3 regions of the Alkalibacter saccharofermentans DSM 14828 genome follow, and region 3 is predicted to be linked to each of the others. Evidence: a T-box and tRNA genes for the amino acid it is inferred to sense, from the RefSeq annotation. Region 3 holds a T-box; the other regions hold tRNA genes.
The links. A T-box is a leader RNA that pairs with one kind of tRNA and senses whether it is charged. The one in region 3 lies ahead of proS (proline--tRNA ligase), so its partner is inferred to be a tRNA-Pro.
Positions count from the first base shown of each region.

Region 1: it has a tRNA-Pro gene. The T-box ahead of proS (proline--tRNA ligase) is inferred to sense a tRNA for this amino acid. The anticodon was not compared.
Region 2: it has a tRNA-Pro gene. The T-box ahead of proS (proline--tRNA ligase) is inferred to sense a tRNA for this amino acid. The anticodon was not compared.

Region 1 covers NZ_FQTU01000001.1:37,910-48,088, reverse strand. The annotation lists gene BUB93_RS00255 (Rqc2 family fibronectin-binding protein) at 1-1,359, shown strand, start outside; gene BUB93_RS00250 (ferritin-like domain-containing protein) at 1,438-1,920, shown strand; gene BUB93_RS00245 (RluA family pseudouridine synthase) at 1,942-2,856, opposite strand; gene BUB93_RS00240 (YlmH/Sll1252 family protein) at 2,863-3,594, opposite strand; gene BUB93_RS00235 (YggT family protein) at 3,600-3,869, opposite strand; gene BUB93_RS00230 (cell division protein SepF) at 3,879-4,346, opposite strand; gene BUB93_RS00225 (YggS family pyridoxal phosphate-dependent enzyme) at 4,362-5,018, opposite strand; gene BUB93_RS00220 (biotin/lipoyl attachment domain-containing protein) at 5,030-6,232, opposite strand; tRNA gene BUB93_RS00215 (tRNA-Pro) at 6,263-6,339, opposite strand; gene BUB93_RS00210 (NAD(P)H-dependent glycerol-3-phosphate dehydrogenase) at 6,420-7,445, opposite strand; gene der (ribosome biogenesis GTPase Der) at 7,458-8,780, opposite strand; gene BUB93_RS00200 (DUF512 domain-containing protein) at 8,797-10,104, opposite strand.
Region 2 covers NZ_FQTU01000002.1:90,980-101,158, forward strand. The annotation lists gene BUB93_RS02260 (3-isopropylmalate dehydratase large subunit) at 1-815, shown strand, start outside; gene BUB93_RS02265 (3-isopropylmalate dehydratase small subunit) at 831-1,355, shown strand; gene BUB93_RS02270 (MBL fold metallo-hydrolase) at 1,411-2,304, opposite strand; gene BUB93_RS02275 (helix-turn-helix domain-containing protein) at 2,551-2,946, shown strand; gene BUB93_RS02280 (bifunctional diguanylate cyclase/phosphohydrolase) at 2,994-4,523, shown strand; gene BUB93_RS02285 (hypothetical protein) at 4,780-5,181, opposite strand; gene BUB93_RS02290 (hypothetical protein) at 5,560-6,714, shown strand; tRNA gene BUB93_RS02295 (tRNA-Pro) at 7,035-7,111, opposite strand; gene BUB93_RS02300 (ECF transporter S component) at 7,152-7,637, opposite strand; gene pdxR (MocR-like pyridoxine biosynthesis transcription factor PdxR) at 7,733-9,073, shown strand; gene BUB93_RS02310 (HAD family hydrolase) at 9,106-9,759, opposite strand; gene BUB93_RS02315 (flavodoxin family protein) at 9,895-10,179, shown strand, end outside.
Region 3 covers NZ_FQTU01000017.1:26,929-37,107, reverse strand. The annotation lists gene BUB93_RS10180 (hypothetical protein) at 1-548, shown strand, start outside; gene BUB93_RS10175 (replicative DNA helicase) at 561-1,880, shown strand; gene BUB93_RS10170 (hypothetical protein) at 1,908-2,312, shown strand; gene BUB93_RS10165 (hypothetical protein) at 2,503-2,688, shown strand; gene BUB93_RS10160 (hypothetical protein) at 2,837-3,193, shown strand; gene BUB93_RS10155 (cold-shock protein) at 3,190-3,426, shown strand; gene BUB93_RS10145 (hypothetical protein) at 4,188-4,601, shown strand; gene BUB93_RS10140 (BRCT domain-containing protein) at 4,804-5,721, shown strand; tRNA gene BUB93_RS10135 (tRNA-Arg) at 6,126-6,202, opposite strand; gene BUB93_RS10130 (xanthine phosphoribosyltransferase) at 6,257-6,832, opposite strand; gene proS (proline--tRNA ligase) at 6,834-8,273, opposite strand; T-box leader at 8,316-8,513, opposite strand; gene BUB93_RS10120 (biotin transporter BioY) at 8,663-9,226, shown strand; gene BUB93_RS10115 (LCP family protein) at 9,244-10,179, opposite strand, start outside.

The sequences.
Region 1 (10,179 bases), on a different contig from region 3:
ATATTGCTCGAAAATGGTATTATAACAGACAGCATTAAAAGAATCAACCGATTTGTCAGTTCATTCAGGGAGGTTTTGCCGGGAAGGAGCTACGTGGCCCCTCCGATGAACAAAAGAGATTTTTCTTCCTTGGATGATGAAGAGTTTAAAAAGCTGCTTTTAAGCGCTCCCGACAAAAAGATAGACAAGGCTGTCATGGACTCATTCCAAGGGATAAGCAAGCTAATTGCCAGGGAGGTTTGCAACAGGCTTGATATCAATACGGAATTTGCCGCTTCAGATATTCCGGAAAGCTTGATATGCAAAATCAAGAATATCTTAACTGTGCTGAAGGGTAGTCCAAAGTACTGTATCTATAAAGATCCCGACAGTAAGGAGATCAAAGATTTTTCTACAGTTGCCATTACTCTGTTTGACGGCATGGAAGCATCCTGCTATCCGGATGTCAGTCAAATGCTTGAAGATTACTACAGGTTGAAAGATTCCCACCAAAGAATAAAGGAGCGGACTGCCTCCATCAGCCAAATTATAGGCAATAAGCTAGAGAGAAACTACAACAAGCTCAACAAATTGACGGAAGACAGAAAAAATGCCGAAGACGCGGATAAATTCAGACTCTACGCTGATATGCTGTATGCCAATCTCTACGCCTTAAAGTCTCCTGTCAAGGAAGTTGTTTTAGATAACTTTACCGATGGAACAAAGATCACTATTCCTTTGGATATCAGAAAAACGCCTGGGGAGAATGCCAAAAAATATTATGACAGATATAACAAGGCCAAGAGGGCTCTTAGCTATATAGACGAGCAAACACAAAAGACAAAAGAAGAAATCTACTACCTCGAGAGCATCTTAGACAGCATATCTAAATGCGATTCAATTGGAGAGCTGAGAGAAATCAAAGACGAGCTAGCAGAAAACGGACTTATTAAATCCTATAAAAAAAGCAAAAAAAACCAACAGCAGTCATTATCAGCTCCTGATGTTTTCAGGTCATCTGAAGGATATGACATACTGGTAGGCAAAAACAACAAACAAAACGACATGCTGACTACCAAGACCGCCTCAAAAGACGACTTGTGGTTTCACGTCAAGGATCAACCCGGATCTCATGTTGTCGTGAGATGTGAAGGAAAAACTCCCGGGGAAGCAACCATCTTCGAAGCTGCCATGCTTGCAGCTTACTTCAGCAAGGCAAAGATGAGCTCAAATGCTGCCGTTGACTATACGTTGATAAAATTCGTTAAAAAGCCCAAGTCAGCTAAGGCAGGTATGGTCATATATACCGACAACAAGACTGTTTATGTCACTCCAAGTGAAAAGAAAGTTACAGATCTTAAGAACAACATGACCTCCTGACTCCCGTAAATCCGATTCTGTTTCAATAGGTCATCCTTCGGGTAAGAATTTAACAACTATTGATGAGGAGGTTTTAATATGAGTTTGTACGATATGGCATTAAAACTCGAGGTAGACAGCAAGGAGTATTATATTAAACAGGCAGAGGAAGCTGAAAACGAAGGACTAAAAAAAATATTCCACAAATTAGCTGATGACGAACAAAAGCACTATGAGTATGTTCAGAAATTAGCATCCGGAAATTTGGAATTCAAGGAAACAGACGTTTTAAATGACGTGAAAAATGTTTTTACAGAACTTTTGGAAAAAGACATTAAGTTTGAGATGAATTTATCCACCATTGAAGCCTATGAATTTGCAAAAAAAATGGAGCAGGAGAGCATCGACTATTATCAAAAATTACAGAAGGATAATACTGACCCGACAACTTTGGATTTGCTTAAGAAACTTGAAAACGAAGAGAAAAAACACTTGCTGACCCTTGAGGACATCTTGCTTTATATGCGCAAACCAGAGACTTGGGTTGAGCATGCAGAATTCAATATACGTGAAACATATTAAAAATGGCGGTTTTCGCCATTTTTATTTTTTTATCTTATTAATTATTTTAATGAAATAATCAGGAATAGGCGTTTCGAAAATCATTGCATCACCTGTTGAGGGATGATCAAATGCCAATCTGAAGGCATGAAGAGCCTGCCCTTCCTTTGTCAAAACCTGCTTTTTAAAACCATATACCCCGTCACCTACAAGAGGATGACCTATATAGGCCATATGCACGCGGATTTGATGAGTGCGTCCAGTCTCAAGTGAAGCTTCTATCAGGGTATGCTTTGGAAATCTTTCTATCACTTTGAAGTGAGTGACTGCAGATTTGGAATTTTGATTCACAACAGCCATCTTTATCCTGTTTTTCGGATCTCTACCAATAGGCGCATCAATCTTCCCGTTTTCTTCCTGGATAACTCCTTCTAGGATTGCATAGTAATTTCTCCTTATGTCGTGCTTCTTTAAGAGAGCAGCTAGTTTCTTATGGGCTGCATCGTTTTTCGCAACAAGCAACAGACCTGACGTGTCTTTATCGATCCTATGAACTATTCCGGGACGTTTTACCCCATTGATACCGGATAGGTCTTTAATTTGATGCAACAAGGCATTTACCAGCGTTCCTGAAGGATTGCCATGACCAGGGTGGACTACCATACCCTTGTCCTTGTTTACCACAACTATGTCCTTGTCTTGATAGACTATATCAAGGGGCAAGTCCTGTGGCTCAACCCGATAATCTTCAGCCTTAGGAATATCTACAGTTATTAAATCTCCTGGAGACGTCTTTACGCTGCTTTTTGGTATTTCCCCGTTGAGACGTACATTTCCGCTATCGATTAATTTCTTAATATAGCTTCTTGACATCTCTTTAAAATGACTGCTTAGATATTGATCAAGCCTCATCGAATCTTCATTTTCTCTTATACGAATGGTTTCTAAATTCTCCATTTTACCTCACATGAACTTTAGTATTTCTATCTTTTGATTGCCTTTTTTAGTGCTGCCTGAAATTTCATCAAACAAAAATCTACCATGACCTCTTATAGATATTATTGCTCCAGGGGTAAGTTCATAGGAAGTTTTCTCTACTACCATATGATCTACCTTGACCATCCCCTTTTTAACCATCATTGCAGAATCTCCTCTTGATAGTGAGCAAATCTTACCCACTATGTTGTCTAATCTTAAAGAAGACACGATACAAGTCTTTTTTTCAAATCGCCTCTCAGGAATTGCGACACTCTGGTAAGAGACTATTTGGATTTCAGGGTACTTGTTCTTAATCTTTCCCACATTATCCTTTAGATACATAGAAAATGAATCTTTTACAAATACCATTCCGCTATCCGAATCAGTCAGGATATCACCTAAAACTTCTCTTTTAATTCCTGTGGCTAAAAAGGCTCCTAATATATCCCTGTGAGTAGCTTCGTCAGGAAGAGGGAATTTTAAGACCTCTATAGGGAAAGCCTTTGCCCCCAAAGAGCCTACAGCCAATATATTCCTTTCAGCATCCCGGTAGCCGCCAAAAAAAGAATAATCAACCCCCATTTTATTGAGGGCTGAAGATATCAATTTCTGCTGTGAGGGATCGTAGAAATCGAAAAATTCGACTTCTGACCATTGTCTTGCTACATTTGCCGTTATGTTTTTGACCAGCAGCTCGTCATCGCTGTATTTTTTCATGAAAATCATCCCAACAATTTGATCACCAATGCGCTATATACCGGCAATACAACATATTCTATCAGAAGTATTACAATAAATGGTGAGAAGTCCATCGTTTCAAACATTGCGAACCTTCTTAAAGGATCGAGCATCGGTTCAGTCATATTCCCAACGAATTCTCCAAACTTCCCCTTTTTTTTAGGACTTATAAACTTCAGCACTACATTGACTATTATCATGATGTTTACAAATTCGAAAAAAGCATTTCCTACTCGAATCAACGTACCGCTCATTTCTTACACCTATTTTTCATAATTCCAATCTAAGAACTCGTGGGTGTGGTCCGAATCCAGTTCTTCGGTTATTACATCCACAGTGCTTGGCGCTAAAATAAAGACATTCTCGCTAATCTTTTGAATCGTTCCATCCAATGCGTATACAGCACCATTCAAGAAGTCGAATATTTTTCTTCCATCTTCATAATCCGCATTTTCCAAATTCACGACTACAGTCTTGTTGCTCTTAAGATTGTCGCAAATTAAAGGAGCATCGTTAAAAAATTCCGGCTCAACTACTAAAACCTTAGAATTATCCTTACCGGAACCAACAGGTTTATCCTTCTTCATTTTTTTATTGAATATGGCGTTGCCTGTATCTTGATCCTGTTCCTTTGGCTGCATTTCTTCCTGTTCTTCCATCTCTTCGTCGTAATCTTCCTCGATTTCCAATCCCAATAGGTTTTTTACCTTGCCCCAAGAATCCTTAGCCATAATTATGCCTCCCTTTTATTCGAATAATCCTGATCCGATTCTAACCATGTTCGAACCCGATTCAACTGCAACATCAAAGTCGTTGGTCATACCCATGGAAAGATAGGTCATTTCAATGTTTGTAACTCCATTAACATTTTCTTTTATTTTATCATATATTGCCCTTGTTGTCGTAAAAATATCTTTTAAGTCCTCTATATTTTTAGTGTTCGGCGCAATCGTCATCAATCCTTTGATACGTATATTCCCTAGAGCCGATATATCTTCCAAAAATTGATCAAGCTGATTTGGATCCAAGCCAAATTTGCTTTCTTCGCCTGAAACGTTTAATTGTATCAAAATATCCGTCGTTAGCTCTTTCTTTTTTGATTCCTTGTCAATTGCCCTAGCCAATTCCACAGAATCCACAGAATGGATCAAAAATACCTTGCCGACGACGTATTTAACCTTGTTCTTCTGAAGATGTCCTATTATATGCCACCTAATATTTTGGGGAAGGACTTCTTGCTTTTCCCTAAATTCCTGAACTCTGTTTTCACCCAAGTCGAAAATTCCCGCTTCCAAAACCTTCTCGATTTCCTCGATGCTTCTGTGTTTTGTAACTGCCACCAACAAAACGTCATCTGGGAGCTTTCTCATAATCTCTTCTATATTTTTTTTGATATTGCTCATTTAAAACACCTCTACGGATTTATAAGTACCTGCATCCCGTCGCTTAGGTTGCTGTTTTCTGATCTGCTTAAGAAGACTTGACTCCCATCAACCAAAGTCACCGTCACTTCGACATTCCTTCTCAAATATCCTTTGCTCAAGACCATTACGTAGCTTTTTCCGTCTTTTTCAAATACAGATCTGGATGGTACGAGATAGCCTTGATTTTCGTAGGTATAAATGTCTGCCGTGCCTTTTCTTTTGCTTAGAATCTCTCCTTGAACCATTTCCTTTAGCATGAACACTAAAATTTTTTCCTCTTCTTCTTCAATGGATTCAATCAAGTAAGCCGCATATTCATTGTCATCCATGTTGAATTTTACTTTTGGAAACCCTCTTAGCAGATCCACCCTTTCGGTCAAAAGCTCTATATAAGATGAAAGATTTTCTTCATCCAACCGTTCATATATGCCGGTTTTTCTTTCCTGGAGAAGTGCTTCTCTCTGCAGCTCGACTTCTTTGGGTACTGCCGCCACAATAATTACCCCATCATCGTCAGTAACCTTAAGCACGTTGTTTCCATAACCTCTATTCAAATCAGCTATTTCATCAGCTTCTTCTAGGAACTCTTTCGACAACATATCCATATTCGAAAAGGTAAATACCTGTTCATATCCATCATCATCAAAAAAAACGTATCCAGGATAATCTGATCCGATTTTCTTAAGGGTCGGCGATGAAATTGAAGCACCAGAATTTTTTTCTAAAATGTCCTTTAGTTCTTCTTCTGATTTGGACTGGTATCTCAATGCAGATAGCATTATTCGGATTTCCCTTTGACTCTTGGTCTTGTCGTCCTCATCGAATGAATCAATTAGCGATAAATCCAATTCTTTTTTTGAAGACCCGGCATGGGATATAGCTTTATTGATTGCTGCCGATTTGTCAGAAGCGTATCCTTGAGTGGAAACCGATTGTTCAGCCAGTAATTGATTCATAGATATTCTAGTGCCCGAGCTTATTAGATACGAGGGTTTTTGGTCAAAATAAAAAACCTGCTCGTTTTTGATTAAAGTCACATCCGCTTCGTAGGTTTTTACGTAGCGTTCATTGTGAAGTGTCTGAGTTTGTTTGCTGCTTAAATTCATCCAGGCTAGTGCCATCAAAAATATTATAAGCATATACAACAGCGGCTTCCTGTTGTTCTTTCTTCTGGATCTTCGTTTGCTTTTCAATAGATCACGTCCGATAGAGTATAATAAAAATGGTCTGAGTGACAGGAATTGAACCTGCGACCTCGTGAACCCCATTCACGCGCGCTACCAAACTGCGCCACACCCAGACATATACTATATTATAATGATTGTACCATTGCATTTCAAGTAGAATTTTTAAAAAATTTAGAAGCGGTGACAACCGCTTCTAATTCCAGCCGTAATAATAAAGGCTGTTGATCTCTTCTATTTCGTGTTTGCTTCTTCTTGTCATGATTTGGTTTACCACATCCTTTGGGTCGTACCCTTCGTAGAGTATCTTATAAATCCCTGTGGTTATGGGCATCTCACAATCATGTTTTCCAGCAAGCTCGTAAGCAGTTTTAGTGGCTTTGACGCCTTCAACGACCATTCCTATTCCTGCCAGCACATTTTCAAGGGATTCACCCTGTCCCAGAAGTATTCCTGCCCTTCGGTTTCTGCTATGCATGCTGGTACAGGTTACGATAAGATCGCCAATGCCTGTCAAACCAGCAAATGTTTCTGTTTTTGCTCCAAGAATTTTACCTAGTCTGCTTATTTCAGCTATTCCCCTTGTCATCAACGCTGCCTTGCTGTTATCTCCATAACCCAGACCGTCAGAAATGCCGGCTCCGAGAGCTATTATGTTTTTCAATGCACCGCCCAGCTCTACGCCTATCATATCCGGGTTAGTATATACCCTTAAATAATCCGTACTGAAAAGATCCTGCAGTAACTCGCATTTGGCTTTTTTCTCACCGGAAACAACTACAGTGGTAGGAAGCTTGTTTGCTACCTCCTCCGCGTGGCTTGGCCCGGATAAAACATAAACATTATTATATGAAAGTTCTTCGTTTATTGCTTGGCTCAGTCTGAAATACGAACCTTCCTCAAGCCCTTTTGAAACATTGACTATATATTGCTCGCAATTGACAAAGTCTTTGATTTGAATGCAAAGATCCCTTATCGTGTGGGATGGGACAGCTAAAACAACCACTTCGCTTCCTGCAACTGCTGATTCTAGGCTTGTTGTCGCCGTGATTTTTTTATTTATCACCACTCCCGGCAGATACTTAGAATTGACCCTTTTAAAGTTGATTTCATCAACGAGGTCCTCTCTTCTGTGCCATAAGTCAACTGCATAACCCTTGTCAGCCAGCAATACCGCCAGGGCGGTCCCCCAGCTGCCTGCACCAAGTACTCCTATCTTCATAATCTTTCACCTCTACGATTTGTCCTTTTTCTCTCTAGCAATCAACCTTATAGGAGTACCTACAAAACCGAATGCGTTCCTGATTTGGTTTTCCAAAAAGCGTTCATACGAAAAGTGCAACAGCCCCTTGTCATTTACAAATATTATAAAAGTTGGCGGTTTGACTGCTCCCTGAGTAGCATAATAAATCTTAAGCCTTCGACCTTTGTCTGAAGGGGGTTGATTCATCAACACAGCCTCACCAATAACCTCATTAAGGGTTCCAGTTGTGACTCTCTTTGAATACTCGTTGGATACCAATAAGACGGTCTCCATAATCTTGTTGACTCTTTGTCCGGTCAATGCGGAAATAAATATTATAGGTGCATAAGGCATGAATGAAAGTGTGTTTCGAATGTCCTTTTCGAACTTTTTCACGCTGCCCTGGTCTTTTTCGTATATATCCCATTTATTTACTACTATGATAGAAGCTTTTCCTCTGTTGTGGGCAATTCCTGCAATCTTTGCATCTTGTTCGCTAATCCCGGTATTTGCATCTATTACAATCATGCAAACGTCGGCTCTATCCACCGCAGCTACAGCTCTTACGATGCTGTATCTTTCTATATCATCATATATTTTGCTCTTTCTTCTTAGACCTGCAGTATCTATCAAGACATACTCTTCTCCAAAGTACTTGAATGTAGAGTCGATTGCATCTCTGGTAGTTCCCGCTACTTCGCTGACTATTACCCGGTCTTCTCCCAAGAGTCTGTTGACGATGCTTGATTTACCCGCATTGGGCTTTCCAAGCACAGCAATCTTCAACCTGGTATCCTCTTCTTGAGATACAAGAGATGAATCAAAACTTTCAACAATCCGGTCAAGAAAATCCCCCAGGCCCAAACCCTGTTCTGCAGATATCGCCATCGGGTCACCAATTCCCAAGTTATAAAACTCGTAAATATTCTTTTCTATATCCTTATTTTCGATTTTATTTACAGCTAAAACAACGGGTCTGTTGGACTTTCTTATCATATTGGCAACTTCAAGATCCGAAGCAGTCATACCTTCCCTTCCATCAACTAGCAGCACTATTACATCTGCTGTATCTATTGCTAATTGCGCCTGTCTTCTCATCTGAAGAAGTATGATATCACTGGAGTAAGGCTCAATACCACCTGTATCTATCAATGTAAATTGCTTTCCAACCCATTCGCAATCAGCATAAATCCTGTCTCTCGTTACGCCAGGGGTATCCTCCACAATAGAAATTCTCGATCCTGCTATTTTATTAAATAATGTCGACTTCCCTACATTAGGCCTTCCAACAACTGCCACAACCGGCTTTGCCATTGAGCCACCTCCTCTATTATTCCATCAATTTTTCTATAAATTTTCTTCCGTCAATTTTTACGGAAAACATCTCAACGTTTAAAACCTCTTTTGCATCGGTAAGGGTTACATCATCCAAAAATATTTCTTCATCCTGCTTTAGCATGTTTTCAGGTATCAAAACCACAGAATGGCAATCTGACACTTTCAACTGAGCTAAAAGATCCTTCCCTGTCACAAGACCAGTTACAGTAATTTTTTCACCAAAGAAATCATTTTTGATCATATGAACTCTTACTTCCAGTCCAGGTACTTTTTCCATGATCCTTTGTGTCAATTCCACCATATGTGGATAAGCAAGTTCTGCTGTGACAACGGATATCTTCTTTGTCTTTTCCTGGTCTATATCCAGGTCATTCAACGCTGTTATGAACTGTTCTTTAAACAAGCTCAGCATCCCAACCCCGTTTTCAAGCTGGGTGAACTCTTCATAATACACAGGCTGCGGCAAATCAGCTCCAGCCCGCAAAAAAAACTCGTCACTGGGAAAAACAAATCCAGTGTTCCACGTCTCAATCATGGTTTTACGGGTTTCTTCTATTGTTTCCAAAACAGTTTTGCATTCTTCCACCGTAAACTGTCTCAAATTCGATAGCTTTTCTCTATATCTAGTTATTCCAACAGGAACTACGGAAACGGTCTGCACTTGTGGAAAGAACCCAGAAAGGTCCTTTAACGTCTTCTTGAGATTTTCACCGTCATTTATTTCAGGGCAAAGCACTATTTGAGCATTCATAGTCATTCCATAGGATGCAAATTTCTCAATAAGCTCTAAAATTCTTCCCGCATTTTTGTTGTTGAGCATCTCTCTTCTCAGCTCGGGATCTGTTGTATGAACAGAAATGTTTATCGGTTGGATCCTGTAATCTATGATCCTCTGGATTTCTTCATCTTTCATATTAGTCAGGGTAACATAATTTCCATGCATAAACGAAAGCCTCGTATCGTCATCCTTGAAGTACAGGGTGCTTCTCATCCCTTTCGGAAGCTGGTCTATAAAGCAGAATACGCACTTGTTGTTGCAGCTCTTGGGTTCATCTAAAAGCCCTTTTTCAAAAACTATACCCAAAGCTTCATCCATATCTTTCTCGATTTCAAGCTCCCACACTTCTCCTGAGGCCTTCTTGATCTCGATTATTATCTCCTCGTCGTTGATCAAGTAATAATATTCAAATATGTCTTTTGGCAATTTACCGTTAATGGAAAGAAGGGTATCTCCCTTCTCTATATCCATTTCCTCAGCTATGCTGTTATGTTCTATATCGGAAATTTTTATCTCTTTCATCGTTCCACCCTGTTTATGAATTCTTTATGTATATTATCATTACAAAACTTGCGGGTCAAGTTTTATATTGACCCG
Region 2 (10,179 bases), on a different contig from region 3:
CCATCAAGTTCGTCCTCAATGGAGAGCTAAAGCCGGGAGTTTATGCAAAGGACGTTATACTATTTATCATAAAGCAGCTTACGGTTAATGGAGCGACCAACAAGGTAATAGAGTTTACCGGACCGATAGTAGAAAAGATGTCTATGGAGTCTAGGATGACAATCTGCAACATGGCCATCGAGGCTGGTGGAACCTGCGGCATCTGTTATCCGGATATGACTACAGTTGATTATCTGTGGGATTTCATCAAGGATGAGTACTCAACAAAGGAAGAAGCGCTTGCAGATTATTCGAAATGGGTATCTGATGAAGATGCCGAGTATGAAGAAATTTACGAATACGACATGTCAGAGCTTGAGCCAATGGTAACTTTCGGCTATAAACCGGATCAAGTTAAGTCTGTCAAGGATATGGAAGGTACAAAGGTCGACCAGATATATATCGGAAGCTGTACCAATGGAAGAATCGAAGACCTGAGAGTGGCGGCTAAAGTTCTTGAAGGAAAGAAAATAAGCGACGATGTCCGTGGCATAGTAAGCCCGGCAACTCCCAAGATCTACTCCATGGCACTTAAAGAAGGCATCATAGATATTTTTCAGGATGCTGGTTTCTGCGTAACTAATCCTACGTGCGGTGCATGCCTTGGCATGAGCAACGGAGTTTTGGCAGAGGGTGAAGTCTGTGCTTCCACTACTAACCGTAACTTTAACGGCAGGATGGGCAAGGGCGGTACGGTTCATCTTATGAGCCCGGCGACAGCAGCTGCAACAGCCATTGCAGGAGCAATTACAAATTCCGAGCTTTTCGAGGCTTAGTAGAAGGAGGTCAATATGAAGAATTTTAGTGGAAAAGTACTGTTTTTGGACAGAAGCGACATAAATACCGATGAAATAATACCCGCAAGGTATCTTACTGAAATTACAAAAGAAGCGCTAAAGCCGTTTTTGCTGGAAGATTTGAGCTTGCCCGGCTTCGACAGCGCAACAGACATAAAGGATAAGGCAGTTATCGTCACGAGAGAAAACTTTGGTTGTGGATCCTCTAGAGAACATGCTCCGTGGGCGTTAGAGGTAAACGGAATAAACGTCGTATTAGCCGAAAGCTTCGCAAGGATCTTCAGGCAGAATATGTACAATTGCGGGATGTTTGCAATTGAGCTTCCCAAGGAAAAGATAGATTACTTGTTTAAAAATTATGCCGGCAAGGACACATCTATTGAGATTGATATAGACAACGAAAAGCTCGTCGTAAGCGCGCTTGAAAAGTCAGAAGAAATCGAGTTTTCCGTCGGAGGATTTGATAAGACTTTAGTTAGAGAAGGCGGATGGGTAGGCTACGCAGATAAAAAGTACTGATTAAATTTAAAACGGCGGTTTCCCACAACTGTAATGTTGAGGAAACCGCCGTTTTCTATATGGTAGAATAATAAAGGCAGCCGTCTTTAGAGTAAAGAACTACTTGGTTTGTCTCTACCAGATACTCTAGAAATGGCCTAAAGAGTCTTTCGACCCGGGCGTATTTTTCATATGAATCTATGCGGATATTAAATTCAGAGATGGCTTTTTTTAAGATAGCTCCAAATTCCATTTCACCTTCAATGAGCCTAAAAACCCTAGTGGTTGTATCATTGACTTTTTTTATGCCCGAATCTATAAGGGGGGATATGTCTCCCAAAATATCCTTGTGAGAAAGTATGTATCCATCCGCTTTTAAACCCCGTAGTTGTTCCTTGCTTTTAATATCAGCGCTGTGGGAAAAAGCATAGGGAAGCTTGGCGGCTCTAAGAGAGCTTTTGCCAAGCAGTGCGTCTCCAAGGTATGCTACACCATCTGGGGTGATTACACAGATATGACCTGGAGAATGCCCTGGGGCATGGAATATGGAAAAATCCGCGCCTTCGAAGGTTATCTTATCGTCAGAATCGAGTATAAGCCGGTCAGTTTTGCACACCATGTTGGAATAAAATCTTTTGGCATGGTGCAGATCCAGGATTGGATTGGCGTTTTTAATCGAAAGATCTGAAAAGCACAACCCAGCCTCGTTAAAGTGCATGGCAATGGTGGAATTGAAGTGGTTTTTCAATAAAGAATTGTTACCCACATGGTCGATGTGGGCATGGGTTGAGATGATAGCTTTGATTATAATGTTATTTTCACGTATTGCATTAAGCAAAATATCTCCCTCTTCACCGGGTCTTCCGGTATCGAGAAGGACTGCATCGTTTTTTCCTATTCTATATAAGCCTACATATGAATATCCTAAATCTATGCAGTAGGTGTTTCCAGTAACATGAATTAGCGACATGACAAATCTCCCTGAAATAGTAATTGGATTAATTGTATCATAAATTATTCTGGCCAGGCCTGAATAATTTGAATAACCCTCATTTTTTTCGTTTAAAGCATACACCTTTTCGGCATTCATATGTTATAATTCGCTACACCGTTGAGGTGTTGCGAGTGTATTTTTTGATATTTTTCGGTGTTTGACAAGTGAATAACTACATTTTAGTGTAGAATATTTCTGAGAGGTGTATAAAAGATGTGTAAAATGTGCATAGGCGAAAAAATTCGTTGCTTAAGAGAAGAAAAAAATATGACTCAAAAACAACTTGCTGAAATCTTAGGAATTTCTCAGCAAGCGGTCGGAAAATGGGAAAAGGGTATAAACGAGCCTGATTTTGAGACTATTGTAAAGCTATGTGATATTTTTGGTGTTGCATCAGATTATATATTAGGAAGAATTGAAACAGCGAGCCCCACGCCTAAAGAGCAGATTGTTGAATTGCTCAAAAGACCTGAGTTTAAAGATGCAGCTATTGCATTCCAAGATTATCATGATTGGACAGAGGATGAGATCCAGTCAATCGCAGACTTTATTGAAGGAAAGCGACTGCTGAAAGAGAAAAAAAAGCTAAGCAACTATATTTTTTTAAATCTTGAGTAAATTTTTACAATTTAGCCAATAATACATTAGATTTGAGGGGTAAAATTATGCATTTAAAAAAATCTTATAAGAAAAAGACAAAAGTTGTTATTATCAGTATTTTGTTATTAATCTACATAATATCATATCCACATGTATACGATATTATAACGGTTTTAAATGGTTCAGCACTATTGGCTCTCACCCTTAGCTTACCCTTGGTTGATGGTTATAGAGGGATGATCATTTCGATACTTTTTAATTTGGTAGTCGCAGCTACATCTTTTTTTAGAATTCTCGCTAACCCCCATACAATGTACTATGGACTTATGTTTACACAAATAAGCATTATTGTAGCCTCAATTATTATAGGTTTATTGGTTGAAAATTTAAATCAGAAACGTGCAGACATCGAAACATTGACCTTCAAAGATGTGACCACAGGGTTGCACAATAAAAAATATATGTTTAAATACTTGCATGAACTATCAGAAGCAGCAGACAAATCCCCTATAGGAATTTTGGTTTTTGATGTCTTCCCAATTGCTGAAATAAATAAAATATACGGATATCAAGCTGGTGACTCTGTTTTAAAAAGCATTGCTGATTCAATAAATAAAAGCCTCTCAAAGGGAAGCATCTTCTGCAGGGCATCTGGAAGCAAGTTTGCCATCATGCTCCCTAGAGTTGATTTTGATGATATGATTCGATTAGAAAAGGAAATACATAAGAAGGTTGACGATTTTTGTTTTTACGATAAAAAGAATGGTATTCAAACAAAGCATATCCAGATATCATCGGGAATTGCTCACTACCCACACACGGTTGATTCATATAATCTTTTATATTCTCAGGCAGAGAAAATAATAACCGGAAACAAACTTTACGAAAATTTGCATACGAATATTTATAAAAACCTTTTTGACAACATTGAAAATGTCACAGGTAGCAGTCTTGAAAAAGAGCTGGCAATAAAAATGGTACTTAGTATTATCGATTCAAAGGATCATTACACCTATGGACATTCTACACGGGTAATGAATCTTATGGCTGCATTCGGAGAAGCGTTGTCTCTTGACAGTTTTGAAGTTGAAAGGCTTAAGGTATTATCCTTGCTGCATGACATAGGAAAAGTAGATCTTCCGGCGGAATTATTAAATAAGACAACCAAGCTAACATATGAAGAGTTTGAAATAATCAAAAAACATACTGCCCTTGGGCATAACATACTTAAGAGCCTACCTGATTTTTGCGAGTATGCTCTAATAGTAAGAGCGCATCATGAACGTTTTGATGGCAAAGGATACCCCGATGGGTTAGCGGGCAATGAAATCCCGTATTATTCAAGAATGCTTTCTCTTGCAGATGCTTTTGATGCTATGATGTCAAATAGGCCTTATAGAAAAGGTATGGAGCTAGCAGCTGTTATAAAGGAGATAGAAGACAATTTCGGGAAACAGTTCGATCCGGAATTGGCAAATAGATTTATAGATTTAGTTAGCAACACTGAAAAACATGTCGTTGATATTAAGGTGTATCAAAATGCCAATTCAGAGCAAAATGGAGTAAAGATAAAAGTGTCTGCGTTGTTTGAATAAAATGTAATTCTCACGTAAGGAGACGCCCAGATTGCTTTAATACCTTCTTCTCTCAGTGTTTTACTATTGTTTATAAAACTGCGGCATATAAAGATTTTAGAGTATGCATCTTTACTTCAAATTTCACATGGTATCAAACAATAATGAACTGGTCAAACTATAAAACTAAGAAAATTTAAAAATATAAAAATCGGCGGTGTATGCTGCTGTATCAACGATTCTATAGTAAATGACATATTCATCAAGTCCCTTATATTTACCGAAGGTTTAAAGAATAAGTATCTTTATCGATTAATTTACATGAGAATGGATAAGCAACTTCTGCATCAACAATGCTTATATACTTTCCACTGATGAATAGATTGTTATATTCTTCTTCTGTTATTCCTAATCGCTCATCATAAGTATAGGGATAATACTTGTTTTCTTTCCTAAATTTCGCGAACCAGTCTGGATTATCTTCCAGTGCTTGTGTCATCTTGTCTGTAATAGCCCAAAACTCGTCATCTTCTTCAGATTGCAGCAAATATGCTTCGTTAATGGTAGCAAGTTGAATCAAAGTTTTTTTTAGATTGAATTCTTCAGATTGACTTGTTGCGCAATTGGAAAGCAATAACGCAAACAACGAAATTAAGAATATAAGAATATATTTTCTCATACAGATCTCCTTTTGAATTTTCAAAGAATAAACAAAATCTATAATTCTTCATAACTGAAAATCTTTTCATTTCAAGTGACATACTTTAATAATTAGCTGATTTTGTTATTGTTTACTTATTGAGTTAAATTACATACATATTTACGAGAAACTTCACTTTCTTTAAAAACCAGACATGGTTTGTTACCATTTTATCTAATTATACCCAGTCGTCAACCCTTTATTTAACTTTTTAGTATTTTAATTATATAGTTGTATTTTAAGTATATGAGACATAAAATTTACTTTAAAAACCATATTATATAATGAATTGGTTGAATATACATTTATAAACTGATAAAATCGAAACAAGAATTATTATCGTGGGGGGAACATTCTATGAAAAAGCTCAAAATGAAGTTTTGTTATTTAATATTTTTTTCCTTAATTTCTATCAGCCTTATAACTAGTTCGTGTGCAAAGTCTGAATCTAATGCTGAACCCGATAAAAGCTATGATACTATGATTGATGCAGCAAATGCAGTACTTGAGAACGTGGATAAAGATTTGTATTTTGCATACGGTCTGTATTTATATCAAAGTCAAGAGTTTTATGATGCTAAAGAAATTTCTTATAATTTAACTTTCTATGAATTTGTGAAAAACAGCAATGATATAAATATATATAATTATGTTGTCGGAGATTCAATAGAGTTAATATATACTAAATACAGAACACTTCCCGAAAATCATGCTAAAAGTATCAGGGCATCTGACTGGCAAATACAATTAGATTCCATTGCAGACTATGAAAATTTAATACCTTTTGTTGTTGATTTAGCTAAAGAGAATGGCGAAGAATTAGAAAAAGATGCATTCTTATATTCTAATTCTTTAATAGGATATTTTGAAGATGATATGTTTTATATTGGAAAAGGAAAATACACTGATTTTCATAAAATAGCGCAATATGATACATCGACAGAAGAACTTATTTTTCTACCTAGCTATGGGAACAATGATAATCCAGATTATTCGAGGGCATTTGAGCAGCCTATTAGTAAGGAAGATATAGATAGTGTTTTATATAAAGTTGTTGTAGACTCTGAAATTGATGAAGAAAACTTGAGATTTATCTATGATGAAATAACCAAATTCGATGATTATTCACTTCAAACTATTTGGTTTTATGATAGTATTGATGCTGCATATTCGATAGAAGATGATGCTTGTTATAATGTAGGGGAGCTAAGCAAACTGGAATATGACAAAGATCCTGTGTTTTTTGAACCTGTAGACGGATTCAGTCAAATTTCCCTCCAGCAGCTTCAAGGTCTGTTTCCAGAAGCAAATTTGACAATCAGTAAATTTGATGAAGTTATAAGACGGATTTCTAGTGGCGAATTAGTAGATGATAGAAACCCAGATAAAGAGCCAGTCAAGGAATATACAAAAATTATTCATGAGTATTCATACACGCTGGAAGTCTATGAAGATGGTTCTTGGAATTCGGTAGGTGCTTCAGCCCCTTCTTCAGAAATTTTAATTAGATAGAGCTTACTATGCAATTAGCAATCTCTATCTAATTGTAGTATCTCCTCCTACCGATTAGATTGGAGATTAAGGATAAGTTAATGACAAATAATAAAAAAAGAGACTTAAGAAAGTCTCTGAAAGCCTTGATAATGGTCGGAGTGAGAGGATTTGAACCATCCATCCGTCGCAAGCTCCTCACAGGGGGCGTCTGCCCCCTTATGACGGACATATGCTTCGCTTGATGTCCTGTAACCCCCGGAGATGAACTTCCGCTATCGCTAAAATGGGGAAGGAATCCTTCCCCAAGCCCCATCCAGGCCGAAGTTTCAAATAGAAAATGGTCGGAGTGAGAGGATTTGAACCTCCGGCCTCTTGGTCCCGAACCAAGCGCTCTACCAAGCTGAGCCACACCCCGAACATTAACAATTATAAATGAATGTCATTTATTTTGCAATTTAGAAATTGATTTTGCCGGAAAATATTTTTTTGAATTTCGTTGCAAACAGATATCCTACAACAGCGCCTACAGCCCCTTGGACGCCGTTAAAAGGGATGCTTGACAATGGGGAAATGAAATTGGAGTAGATTATAACTTCTGCAATGTAGTATCCAGCTACAAGTATAATAAAACCGGCAATTACCCCCTGGACGTACTTGGACTTTTCAAACATAAGCCCTGAAACGTAACCCATAGCACCTTTTACAAGGAAGGTGGGCAGCATATAGATCAGGTAGCCTAAATAGTAATCCCCCAATGCAGAGCCAAGAGCTGCAGCTAGAAATCCGAATTTGGGACCAAGAAGTGCGGCTGCAATGTATATTGCTCCGTCGCCTAGATTGACATAGCCCAAAGGCATGGGTATTGCTATTACCACTGTAGCCACAAAAACAAGGGCAAGCATCAGGGATGTGTAGATTAATTTTTTAAGTGTAGTATTCATGATTAGCTCCTTTAATTTATTTATTAATTATAGTATAATAAACATGACCATATTAAAATATACAAATTAAAATAATTTGGCAAGGACAGATTGAAATGATAGATAGATTTATACTGGACAAAAAAAGTGGAGAAAAACTTTACCTGCAAATTTATAGGCATTATAAAAATGAGATAATGAGCGGAAAAATTATTAAGAATGAGAAGCTCCCCTCCGTAAGGGGATTGGCTAAAGGGTTAAACGTAAGCAAGATCACAATAGAGTCTGCTTACAATCAACTTGCTGCAGAAGGATATATAGAAAACATTCCCCGAAAGGGCTATTTTGCAGTTGAGCTTAAGGAGTATGGATTTAAAAAAATCCCTAAGCAGAAACGGGTAAACCAGGCAAAGAAGTCATATATCAATACCGGTGTTGATAAAGACAGCTTTGACTTTAAGTTGTGGCGTAAACTGTATGGTTGGGTAATAAGAGAAAAAAAAGATGAAATCTTTGACGGCGGAGATCTACAAGGGGAGCTTCTGTTAAGGCAGGAAATCAGCAGGTTTATTTCCAAAAGCAGAGGAGTTTACTGTACCCCGGACCAAATAGTGATAGGATCGGGAAGCCAGTATCTTTTAGGGATAATATCCGGCCTTATCAGGGAATCTACTCAAACTGTGATCGTAGAGGATCCAGGTTTTGTTCACGCGAGACAGACTTTTGAGGATTACGGCTTTGAAATTGAGCCGGTAAGCGTGGATGAGGAAGGAATAAGAACGGATCTTCTATATGAGACCAAGGGAAATCTGGCATACTTAAGCCCTTCACACCAGTATCCTATGGGAACCGTAATGCCCATAAAAAGAAGACTCGAGGTACTAAACTGGGCGAGAGAAAAGGACATATTGATAGTAGAAGACGACTATGACAGCATAATAAGATACGAAACAGAGCCCATACCATCTCTTCAAGGTCTAGACGAAGGGGAGCATGTGGTGTATCTAGGTTCCTTTTCAAAGCTTTTGACGCCTTCAATCAGGATAAGCTATATGGTTCTTACAAGAAGATTGATTGAAACGTATAATCAAAATAAAAACAGATTTACTCAGACTGCATCCAAACTGGAGCAGTTGACCCTTGGCCAGTTAATGAAGGAAGGTCACTTTGAAAGACATTTGAGAAAAATTAACAAGATATACTATAAAAAAAATATCATGATAAAAGAGAGGCTCAAGAAAAAATTCGGTGACCAAATAACGATAATCGGAGGGAACAGCGGATTGCACCTGATTATTCAATTAAACACCCAGAGAGCAAAAGAAGAGCTGGAAAACATCTTCTGCGCAAATGACATTCTTACAGAGAAGATAGATTCAGGAACAGGAAATGTAGGGGAATTGATCCTTCTTACCTACAGTGGAATTCCGCTGGATACAATAGAAGCAATATTATAAAAAGCAGTTTGAATTATCAAACTGCTAAAAATTTAAATTGCGGCTCCGGCCTGTAAAAGATTTTCGAAATAGTAATCGGCAAGGCTCTTGATATCATCCTCGAATTTCACATGAGCGCTGTCGTAAACAGCGGCCACCTCCATACCGGCATTTTTGGCCGCCATGACTCCCTCTAAGGTATCTTCAAATACAAGGCATTCATCAGGTCTGACATTCAAATCTTCTGCTACCTTTAAGAACACATCAGGATTAGGTTTGCCTTTTCCTACTTCGCAGGAGGTCCTGATAGTGGAGAAATACCTTGTCATGTTCTTTGACTGAAGATACTGTTGGGCAATTTTCTTGTTGTTGCTGGTGCCGACGCCAAGGCTTTTTCCCATGGAGTGGACCTTTTGCACAAAGCGAAGCGCACCTTCCTTTAGAATCACTTCATCCACATAGACGTCTAGACACATCTCAATCCAGTCGTTGCTGATTTCTTCTATGCTTTCATTCATAGAGAAGGTTTCTTTAAAAAACTTTGCTGCTTCAGTAAAGCTTTTGCCGTTTAGTGCCTCTTGCAGATTGTCTTCGCAGATTATTCCCTTCTTTTCAAGGTACAATTCGTCAATCTGTCTCCAAACCCACAGAGAATCTATCAATGTGCCGTCGAGATCGAATATCACACTTTTTTTGTTTTTAAGCATAATGGACTCCTTTAATATTAATAGCTACATAACCATTGTAGATCAAACTCTACATGAAATCAACAAGTCAGCTTGCTTGAAAACGTTACAAACGTGTTATAATGAAAACATACCAACTTTAAGGGGGGTTGTAATTTGAAGATTACAGTTCTTTTGTGTAGCCATAGAAGGAACAAAAACACCAGACAGATGGCGGACTTTTTCTTAGAGCATCTAGAGGAAGGCAATGATGTAGAATTCGTGGATCTGTTAGATAAGAAAATAGAGATATGTCTGGCTTGTGATTATTGCAGGAGGCATTATGGCCACTGCATATTAAAAGACGACATGGAGGATGTAATAGATATCTTTAAAAACAGCGATCTTATCGTATTGGCCACTCCTCTGTATTTTAACAGCGTCACAAGCAGGTTTAAGATA
Region 3 (10,179 bases):
CAGCATCTAAAGAATTAGGCTTTAAATCATCAACAACAAACGACCTATTTAATCAACTTAAGTTCAATAACATCATTAGCATCAATTCCAACAACAAATTTTCAGTTATAACCTTGATAGGGTGGGACATTGAACAAGTTTATCAAGAAGGCACCGTCATCAAGGATAGCATCAGGATTGGCAACAAGTCCGACAACACCTTTGGCACAAACAACAATCTTAACAATCTTAACAATCTTAACAATAAAGATTATGCGCAAATGGCGGAGCAATTATGGAGCATCTACCCCAAGAAAAAAGGCAAAGCTAAAGCAATGGCTAAGATACCTAAGTTGATAAAAGAGTTTAGCTACGAAGAACTAGAAAGAGCTATAAAGAGATACACAGATGAGACCAAGGGCAGAGACACACAATATATCAAGCAAGGAGATACGTTCTTCAATGTCGGTTACGTTGATTACCTAGATGACAACTATCAGCCAACAGAAAGAGAAGAAGAGGACGAAATTATAAAAGAATTCCAAGAAATTAATAAAAAATACGGTTAGGAGGAATGGCGGTTGGATTTAAGCGATAAAACGATTGAGGAAAACATACTGGGAGCACTCTTAACCACTCAACCGAATCTAGATTTTGATTTAAAGTGGTTTACAGACAAAGATACCCTAACAATAGCAAAGGCTATCAAAGATCTACGCAAAGAAGGAATAAAACCTGACTTTGCAACAGTTACCAGGAAAGCAAAAGCAAACGGCAACAGCATATTACCGGCATACATTGGGGAATTGATTTCAAGTACCATGCCAGTAAACATCGAAGGCAACATCAAGACACTTAAAAAAATTCATACTCGCAGAACCACCATCGAGCTTTTAAGGGAAGCCCTAAACAAATTAGCCACAACTGATGAAGACGTTGATTTAATCAACACGGCACTAGCACACAAAATAGACACAGTGACAATCAACGAAGATTACAGCGATGATATCTCAAGTGTGGCAGAACGCTTTGAAAAACGCCTAAAGAGCCATGAGACACCCGAAGAAAGACAAAACTACTTCTACGGCATATATGGCCTTGATAGACTTACAAACGGATTGCACCCTAGCGAATTAACGACTATAGCTGCTAAAAGTGGCATAGGGAAAACAGCCCTCGCATTGCAGGTTGCCGGAAACTTTGAAACAAGGGGCAAGAAGGCACTTTTCATCAGCCGGGAAATGAGCGACACTCAGATACTTGCTAGAATGTTATCTCCCAGGGCAAGACTTGATGCAAGCAAATTTAGGGCAGGCACAAAAATGTCAAGTGACGAATGGGGCTTAACAAGCGAACTTCTTGAAGACATGAAAAAAAAGAAAAACCTGTTCATCAATGATCAGGTCAGCACGGTTACAGGCATCAAAAAAAGAATAAGAGCACTAAAACCCGACTTAGTAATAATTGATTATCTTCAACTCTTAACAGCGGAGACCAACGAAGCCAGCAGAGAAAGAGAAGTGGCCACCATTTCACGAGAAATAAAGATAATGACTCAAGAATTCAAGATTCCAATTATTCAGTTGTCACAGTTGAATGACGAGATGGGCGATCATCGACCAAAGGGCGAAAGGGTTATGAGAGAGTCTAAGGCGATATATCAAAATTCTAACAACGTGATCTACATCCACAAACCTACAGACAGCGAAAAAGCAGAATGGACAAAAGCTAACGAAACAACAACATCAGAGTTTAAAAGCATTAAAAAAGCAAGAAGCGAATTGGTAGAAATAATTCTCGATAAGCAAAGAGATGGAGCGACAGGAAGGTTCTTAAATGTCTATCAAGGTGAATATCTAAGGTTTATTTCACTATCAGATTTCAGGGATAGTTTGAGATAAAAATAAAAAACAAGGGAGATTAGAAAAATGAAAAAACAACTAACAGAAACAGAAAAGGAATTAATTTATCAAATCGAATCACTAAAAGCCATGGACGCATTCAAAACAATCACAGGAAGCACCGAAGAAGCAGAAAAAGAAATTGGTTATCTTGAAGCAGTGATCGAGCAGCTTTACGAATCGGCTGATGCGCTCTTGATTGAAAAAGGCTATACCGATGATGAAGCCGAAGAACTGATTGAAAGCCTAAAGAAAATAAACAACGGCGTACCGTTAGGATTTATACCAAACTGGATAAGTGGCGGCATGAATCTTGATGGTGTTGAACTATTCAGCGAGCAGACAGACGATAACAAACTAGAATTAACTTTCATGTTCAAAGAATCAGGCAATGAACTAAGCAAGTTTATAATCACCAAGGTAATTGAATAGCACCTGGAAGCACTCAAAAGCTTTCAAGCGTTTAAATGCCGATTTAAGCTAAGAACACATGTTCGCTTAATACTTTATCCTATTTATCAATTAATACCCTAATATGGGCGATTATGGGCTTCTCACAGCACTTCAAAACATAAATTAATATGCTAACTTTACCAAAACAGAAAATAAGGAGATTAGAAAAATGAAAAACTTGATACAGGAAATGAAAACAAATCACGTAACATCAAGCGATTTAGCGACTTTTTTAGGCGCGACAAGTGAGGAAATCGAAGCCAAGATAAAAAATCAGACCGTGACCTTCACAGAAGCCATAAAGATACAAGGGAACTTCTTCCCCTATATGAGCATTGAAGCTCTGTTCGGGTGATGTTATGACTGGAAAAACAAATACCCTGACATTTCTTACTTCTTAAAAAAGGGCAAAGAAGTAGTTGACCGAAATCTTGTGGAGTCATATTATTGCCACCTCGTTATATAAATTTCTAAAAAATATTTTAAAAAAAGGAGTAGAAAAAATGGAAACTAAAATAAAATTTGAAGCAAGAAATTCACTAGAGCAAGGTATATTAAAACTAGAGAAAGCCGATTTTATGCTGTCTCACTGGATTGCAGAATATGGGTATTCAAACAATCCCGATTTAAATTTAATTCTTGATTGGACCAAAGACATAAAACATGAAGGCCATACGAGAGAGCGACAGAAAGAATCGGTTAATTGGTTGATTGACTACGATATAATTCTCAACTTTATCGACATAGCAAAAGAATACGTCCGTGATGCAAACGAGATATTAGCCGAAACGGATAAGATCTTAAAGGCATTGCCAATAGAAAACATCAATGAAACCAATAAGGAGATGAACCTCAAATGACAAACTTAAGTAAAAAAGGTATCGTAATAAAAGTTTTCTATGACAGAGGTTATGGATTTGTTGCAGACATGGGCAGCGCAAAATCTTGCTACTTTCATGCTAGTAATTTGATAGATCCAGACACTTTTAATCAAATAGAAAAAGGCGACTTACTCAAATTCATTGGAGCCGAAAGCGACAAGGGACTTGAAGCCTTCCGAATAGAAAAAATAGATGCCGAAGGCATTGGATAATAGATCTGTATATTCCCCAGGGAAATGAGAACCACCTATTTTCCTTAAGGAGGTAGCCCCCTGGGTCGTAAAAAAAACATAGAAAAATTCAGGACCGGCGGGGGTAAATGTCTGTTACTGACCGAGCACTCGCATAAGGGTGTAGTAAAAATTTCATTACCAGTAGCGATAAATCCAAGGATTTAGAAGCTTTAATTAATTCATTTAAGGATAAACAAGCTTTTAACGACATTTAAAGTTATCAATCCATTTTTACCAGGACAAACAATCCGACAGTTTATATTTTAAATATTACATGATTCGAGGTGATAAATTGACCGTTCAAACAAAGGAACAGCTCATAAAAAAAAGAGCATCAGAGGCTTAAAAGGATATTTAAGGACATACCAAAGGACAAGTTAAACACAGTACATCGTTTAATAGAAAATGCTGCATTCATGGCCGTAACACTTCAAGACCTAGCCGAAACAATAAGCCGAGAAGGGGCAACGAGAAGTACCAGAACGGAGCCAACCAGTTTGGAATCAAACGATTTGCTGAAGCTGATTTATATAATACCATGATCAAGAACTACCAAGCGTTAATTAATAAACTTTTAGACATATTGCCAAAAGGTCTAGAGAGTGACCCGGAAGAAGATGCGTTTATGGAGTTCGTGAGAAGTCGTGGAGACTATGACAGAAGAAACAGATAGACCGAGAAATTTTGAACGTGCCCAGGGGTAAATCTTTGGGCATGTATCTTTTTAGTGAGGTGATTATATGACATTGCAAGAATTAGAGCAACTTCCTAAAAGAAGAGAGCGAATAGAAAACCTTAAGGACCAACTGGAAGAGATAAGAGCTAGAACCCTTATATCAAGCAGACCACGCTTAGACAACGTACAGGGAGGGTTCAGGAGCGATAAAACGGGAGATACAGCCACTAAGTGCGCCGATATATCCAAGATGCTGAATGATGAGATAAACGAGTACGCCAAGGCATACAAGGAGATACTGACTTACCTTGACAAGTGCCGAGATAAAGGCTTGATTGATTATGACTTCTACCTACTAGCCTTTGGACGGTTTATCAGATGCAATACCTGGAATGATATTGGCCAGTGGTTAGGGAAAAATCGTTCATCATGCCATAAGCGTTTTAAAAGAGATCTTCACAATATAATCACAGATTGAACAAAAAAACTAAGCCCACATTTGCGTTTTAAGGGCTTTTTTTAATGCCACCCAAGTGTTAATACCTATGAACATCAAGGGCTTATGTGTTTTTATTGATACAAATAATTATTTAATATAAAAGTAAATATTTTCTTATATTCCTTTGTTTTTTTGTTATAATTAAAAATATATAAAACTAAAATTAAAGGAGATGAATCAAATGAGTGAAAGATGCAAGGGATCTTCCCTGATGAACATAATCCCAAATTATACAGTTATTGATATCGAGACAACCGGGCTAGATCCACGATATGATGAAATTATTGAGTTAGCTGCCGTTAAAGTTCGTGACTTCCAGGTGGTCGATGAATTTCAAGCATTAATTGAACCCACATTTCCAATTGATGAGTTTATTACCCAAAAAACAGGAATCACAAACGAAATGTTAAAAGGCCAACCAATAATCGAAGCGATGATCCCTGAGTTTTTAAACTTTATCGGTGATGATATTGTCGTAGGACACAATGTCAATTTCGATATCAATTTTGTTTATGATAATAGTAAACACATTAAAGAATTTGACAACGACTTCATCGACAATCTGCGACTGGTACGAAAAATCTATCCTGAATTTGAAAACCATCGACTAGATACTGTTATGAAATATCTTGAAGTTGACCCAAGAACCATTCACAGAGCCCTAAACGATTGCCATGTTACAAATGAGTGCTTTATAAAAACGGTGCGCAAAATTGAAAGTGAAGGTATCGACTTAAGAAAAACTTCCTGTAAGCCACGTAAGTCAAATTCAAAAATAAATCTTGCAACACTTGAGCCTTTATCCCCTGATCAAATCAGCTCTGATCATATTTGTTATGATAAATATTTTTGCTTCACTGGATCTCTTGAAAATTTCACGAGAAAAGAAGCTGCGCAAATAGTTGTAAACATGGGTGGGATTGCACAAAACAATGTGAACAAGCAAACGAATTATTTGATTCTTGGTAATTTTGATTATTCCAAAATAAAAGATGACAAAAGTATAAAACTTAAAAAGGCTGAAAGCTTATATTTGAGTGGTCATGAAATTCAAATATTAAGTGAAAATGTCTTTTTGGATATAATCAAGGACAATTGAGAATATAATCAAGCTTTATGTTCCAAACGAACAAACACGACTAGTAAAGCTTGAATATAGGCAAATATGAGGCTCTCACGATATATCAAGAGGCAAAAGATAGCGCAAAACAGATTAACCAGAGGTATTGAATCCGTTCAATGTCGAATTTTCGACATTCAGCTATCATTGTACAAACATTCCCATTGAAACCAGAAAGACCTTCATAGCTAAATGACATAGCCTGAAAACAACGTGGCAAAAGTACCACATTAAGAACAGCCGAGCGCAAAATTGAGCCCGCCGACTATAGGCCCTTTATTCGTCAAATAGTGGCTAAATAGTTAATTCCATATTCTTCCGTGGCTAAAAAGTGGCTAATTGCATAAAAAAACAGGACCCGAAAGTCCTGAAACCCTTGCTAATGGCGTGCCCGAAGGGATTCGAACCCCCGACCTTCTGATTCGTAGTCAGACACTCTATCCAGCTGAGCTACGGGCACATCATTATGTATTATACCATAAATTGTTTTGATTAGAAGAAAAACTTTAGTTTTTTATTCTCTAAACTTTATCCTGCCATCTTCCATGGAATCTACAATAGCAAGGGACTTTAGGTCTATTCCTCTGCCTCTAATATCGTCTCCTCCACCTTGGAAGCCCTTTTCGATGACTATCCCCACACCTGCAAGTTTCGCTCCTGCCTGGTTCAAGATATCTTCAAGGCCGAGCATCGCTTTTCCATTGGCTAGAAAATCGTCTATTACCAGGACATTTTCTCCTGCTTTTAAGTATTTTTTCGATACCATCACCTTGTAGCTTTTTTTCTTGGTAAATGAATATACTTCACTATAATAGATATCTTTATCTAAGTTTAAAGATTCTGTTTTTTTGGCAAAGACTACCGGCACGCAATTAAAGTGCTGAGCCACTAGGCATGCAAGTCCTATTCCCGATGCTTCTATTGTAAGAATCTTATCAATCTTCTTGTCTTTAAAGTGTTCTTTAAAAGCCTTTCCTATCTCGTTGAAAAGCTCCACGTCTATCTGGTGATTCAAAAAGGAATCTACCTTGAGGATGTCATTGCCCAAGACGACTCCATCCTCAAGGATTCTATTTTTAAGCGTCTCCATCTTAGTAAGCCCTTGCAAAGTACGCCATTTGGTCAGCCTTTTCGCCACAGCATACACATTTTCCTTCTCCAATGGTCTCTTGATCAAAAGGCACGCATCTAAGTGTCGCTCCTGTAGCTTCTTTGATATTATCCTCGCACTCGCGGCTCCCACACCACATGGCCTTAACAAATCCCGGAGTTTCGGCGATGTTTTTCTTGAACTCCTCCATATCTACTGCCGTTGTGGTCTTTTCTTCTCTCATATTAAGTGCCTTTTGGAACAGGTTGTCTTGGATCTCATCCAGCAGTCTTTCTACTTCTGAACTTACATCTTCAAGCGCAACTTGGATCTTTTCTCCAGTATCTCTCCTTGCAAGGACGCATTGTCCATTTTCGATGTCCTTTGGTCCAATCTCAAGCCTGATGGGTACACCTTTCATCTCCCATTGATTGAACTTCCAGCCAGGTGAATAACCATCCATGTCGTCTATCTCAGCCCTGAAGCTCTCTTTAAGTCCATCAAATACTTCCCATGCTTTGTCAAGCACGCCTTCCTTATGCTGAGCAATCGGAATGACCACTATCTGTGTAGGCGCGATTTTAGGCGGCATCACAAGACCGTTGTCGTCTCCGTGAACCATGATAAGCGCACCGATAAGCCTTGTAGAAATACCCCATGAAGTATGATATGGATAAGCTTGGTTATTGTCCCTATCAAGATAAGTTATGTCGAATGCCTTGGTAAAATGCTGGCCAAGATTGTGGCTGGTTCCTGACTGAAGTGCCTGTCCATCGTGCATCAAGGCTTCCATGGTGTATGTCGCATAAGCTCCCGCAAATTTTTCCTTTTCGCTTTTTTTGCCTACTACCATAGGAATAGCAAGGTGTTTTTCAGCAACGTCTCTGTATATCTCAAGCATCTGCATAGTTTCTTCCTGTGCTTCATCGTATGTCTCGTGAAGAGTGTGCCCTTCCTGCCATAAAAACTCAGATGTTCTTAGGAAAGGTCTGGTAGTCTTTTCCCACCTTACCACGCTGCACCATTGATTGAATAAGTACGGCAGCTGTCTGTAAGTATTCAACCACTTGGAGTACATGCTGCATATAATCGTCTCTGATGTTGGTCTTATGCAAAGTCTTTCTCCAAGCTCTTTGTCCCCACCGTGGGTAACCCAGGCAACTTCAGGGGCAAATCCTTCTACGTGCTCTGCTTCCTTCTTTAAAAGACTCTCTGGAATAAGAAGAGGAAAATACATGTTTTTATGCCCTGTCTCCTTAAACCTCTTATCATATTCCTTTTGAATATTTTCCCATATAGCATATCCATAAGGCCTTATTACCATGAACCCTTTTACTGGTGAATAATCTACCAGCTCTGTTTTTGAAATTACATCTGTATACCACTGCGCAAAATCCTGATCCATAGGCGTAATGGCTTCAACTTTTTGTTTCTTGCCCATTTTATAAATCCTCCTTCAATAAAATAAAAAAACTCCCATCCAACAAAGGACGGAAGATTATCCGCGGTACCACCTTAATTAACACTTAAATGTGTTCTGCTCATCTTTATAACGCAAAGCTGCGGCATGTTTCCATGCGGCTCCAAGGCGGGTTCGACAATCTAAAATACGGATTTTCCAGCAACATCCGCTCTCTGTAAATTTAGTTTTTCATCTAATATTCCTTTTCAACGCCAAGTATTCAATTAAGCTCTATTATAAAAAACCTTTAGGCTCATGTCAATCGATTTATACTTCAAAGGACACTCGTTAACCTCTTCTAGTTTTTAGGTTGACACCAATGTTTTGATAGTCTATAATTATCTTAAATCAAAAAGGAGTGAACCTAATTGGAGACAAACAGACTAAACGCAAGAACCATGATATACTGCGCCATCTTTTCAGCACTTATAATAGTTGGAGCCCTAACTAGAGTTCCTGTACCCATGATACCTTTTACCCTGCAGTTCATGTTTACCAACCTGGCAGGGATGATGCTTGGACCAATATACGGGGCTTTATCCGTAACCATTTATGTGATTCTGGGTCTTATTGGTCTTCCCGTATTTGCAAACGGCGGAGGCATCGGTTATATATTCCAGCCTACCTTCGGTTATCTGCTTGCCTTTATCCTGGCAGCATATGTGGCAGGTAAGATGACCCGGAAAGAAGAAAACAGAAACCTATTAGGATATATAAAAGCAAGCATCACAGGCTTACTAATAGTATACGTTTTAGGATTTGTTTACTACTACTTACTTGCAAGTTTTGTTTTAGGCCTAAACGTCAATCCATCAGTGCTATTTTTGCACGCATTCTTACTGCCTTTGCCTGGAGATATTCTCTCTTGCTTCTTGGGAAGCGTTCTGGCTCTTAGGGTTCCAATGGTTAGAAGAAGCCTTGATACAGTTTAAGTCAAGGGCGCCGGTTTTTAGCTGCCGGCGCCTTTTTTTTGGTCCAAAAACTCGTCTATCTCATCGTCATTTTCATTTGCTATCCAGTAGCTTGTTCCATTTATCATCTGAGATCTCCCAGAAACCGTATAGTAAGTCACAGCGCCTTCCGGAAGCTGATTGAAGTAAGTAGCAAGAGCAATCATGTGCCTTGACGAGAGGTTTGTCTCTATGCCTGATCTGTAGTTTAGGATAATCCTGGCTGCCTCTATCATCTGATTGTTTTGCCTCAGCTGTTTATACATCGAGGATGTGAAGTTTTGAACCCGTAATATCCTGTCTATATCACCTCTTGGAGTCTTTCTCCACTGAATGTAGAGCATGGCTTCATCTCCGTTTAATACCTGTTCTCCTTTGTTGATCTCTATCCCTCTGCGGGCATCTCTCATATTTACATCAACATCTACCTTCACTCCGCCAATGTCGTCAACTATTCCCGGAACTGGATCCATCTTGATGGCAAAGTAATAGTCTATTTTTATATCCTCCAAGAAATTTTCAAGAGCCTCTGCACTTGCCTGGGGACCGTAGCCGTTTAAGCTGCCAAAAGCATATGCGTGTCCCAACTTGTCCATCCTATCTCTAATCGGAAGATACGCGTATGTATCTCTCGGTATGCTGAGCACTTTTATCCAGTTGTTATCAAGATCCATCCTTGCTATTACTATTACATCTGAGCGGTATATGCCTATATTTCTGTCCTCTGATTCGTCTATGCCCAGCATCATCAGTGTTATCGTATTTGAAGATGTATTCAAATCATCAATGTAACTGCCTTCATCTTCCAGGCTCTGTTCCTGTTTCGGTGCTTTTTCATTTTCTGCTTTTTCGTCATCTGGCTTATCGTTAGGAGCTTGAGCAGTATTTTCATCTCCTGTTTCCGGTACCAAAACGTTTTGATAATCCGTTGAATC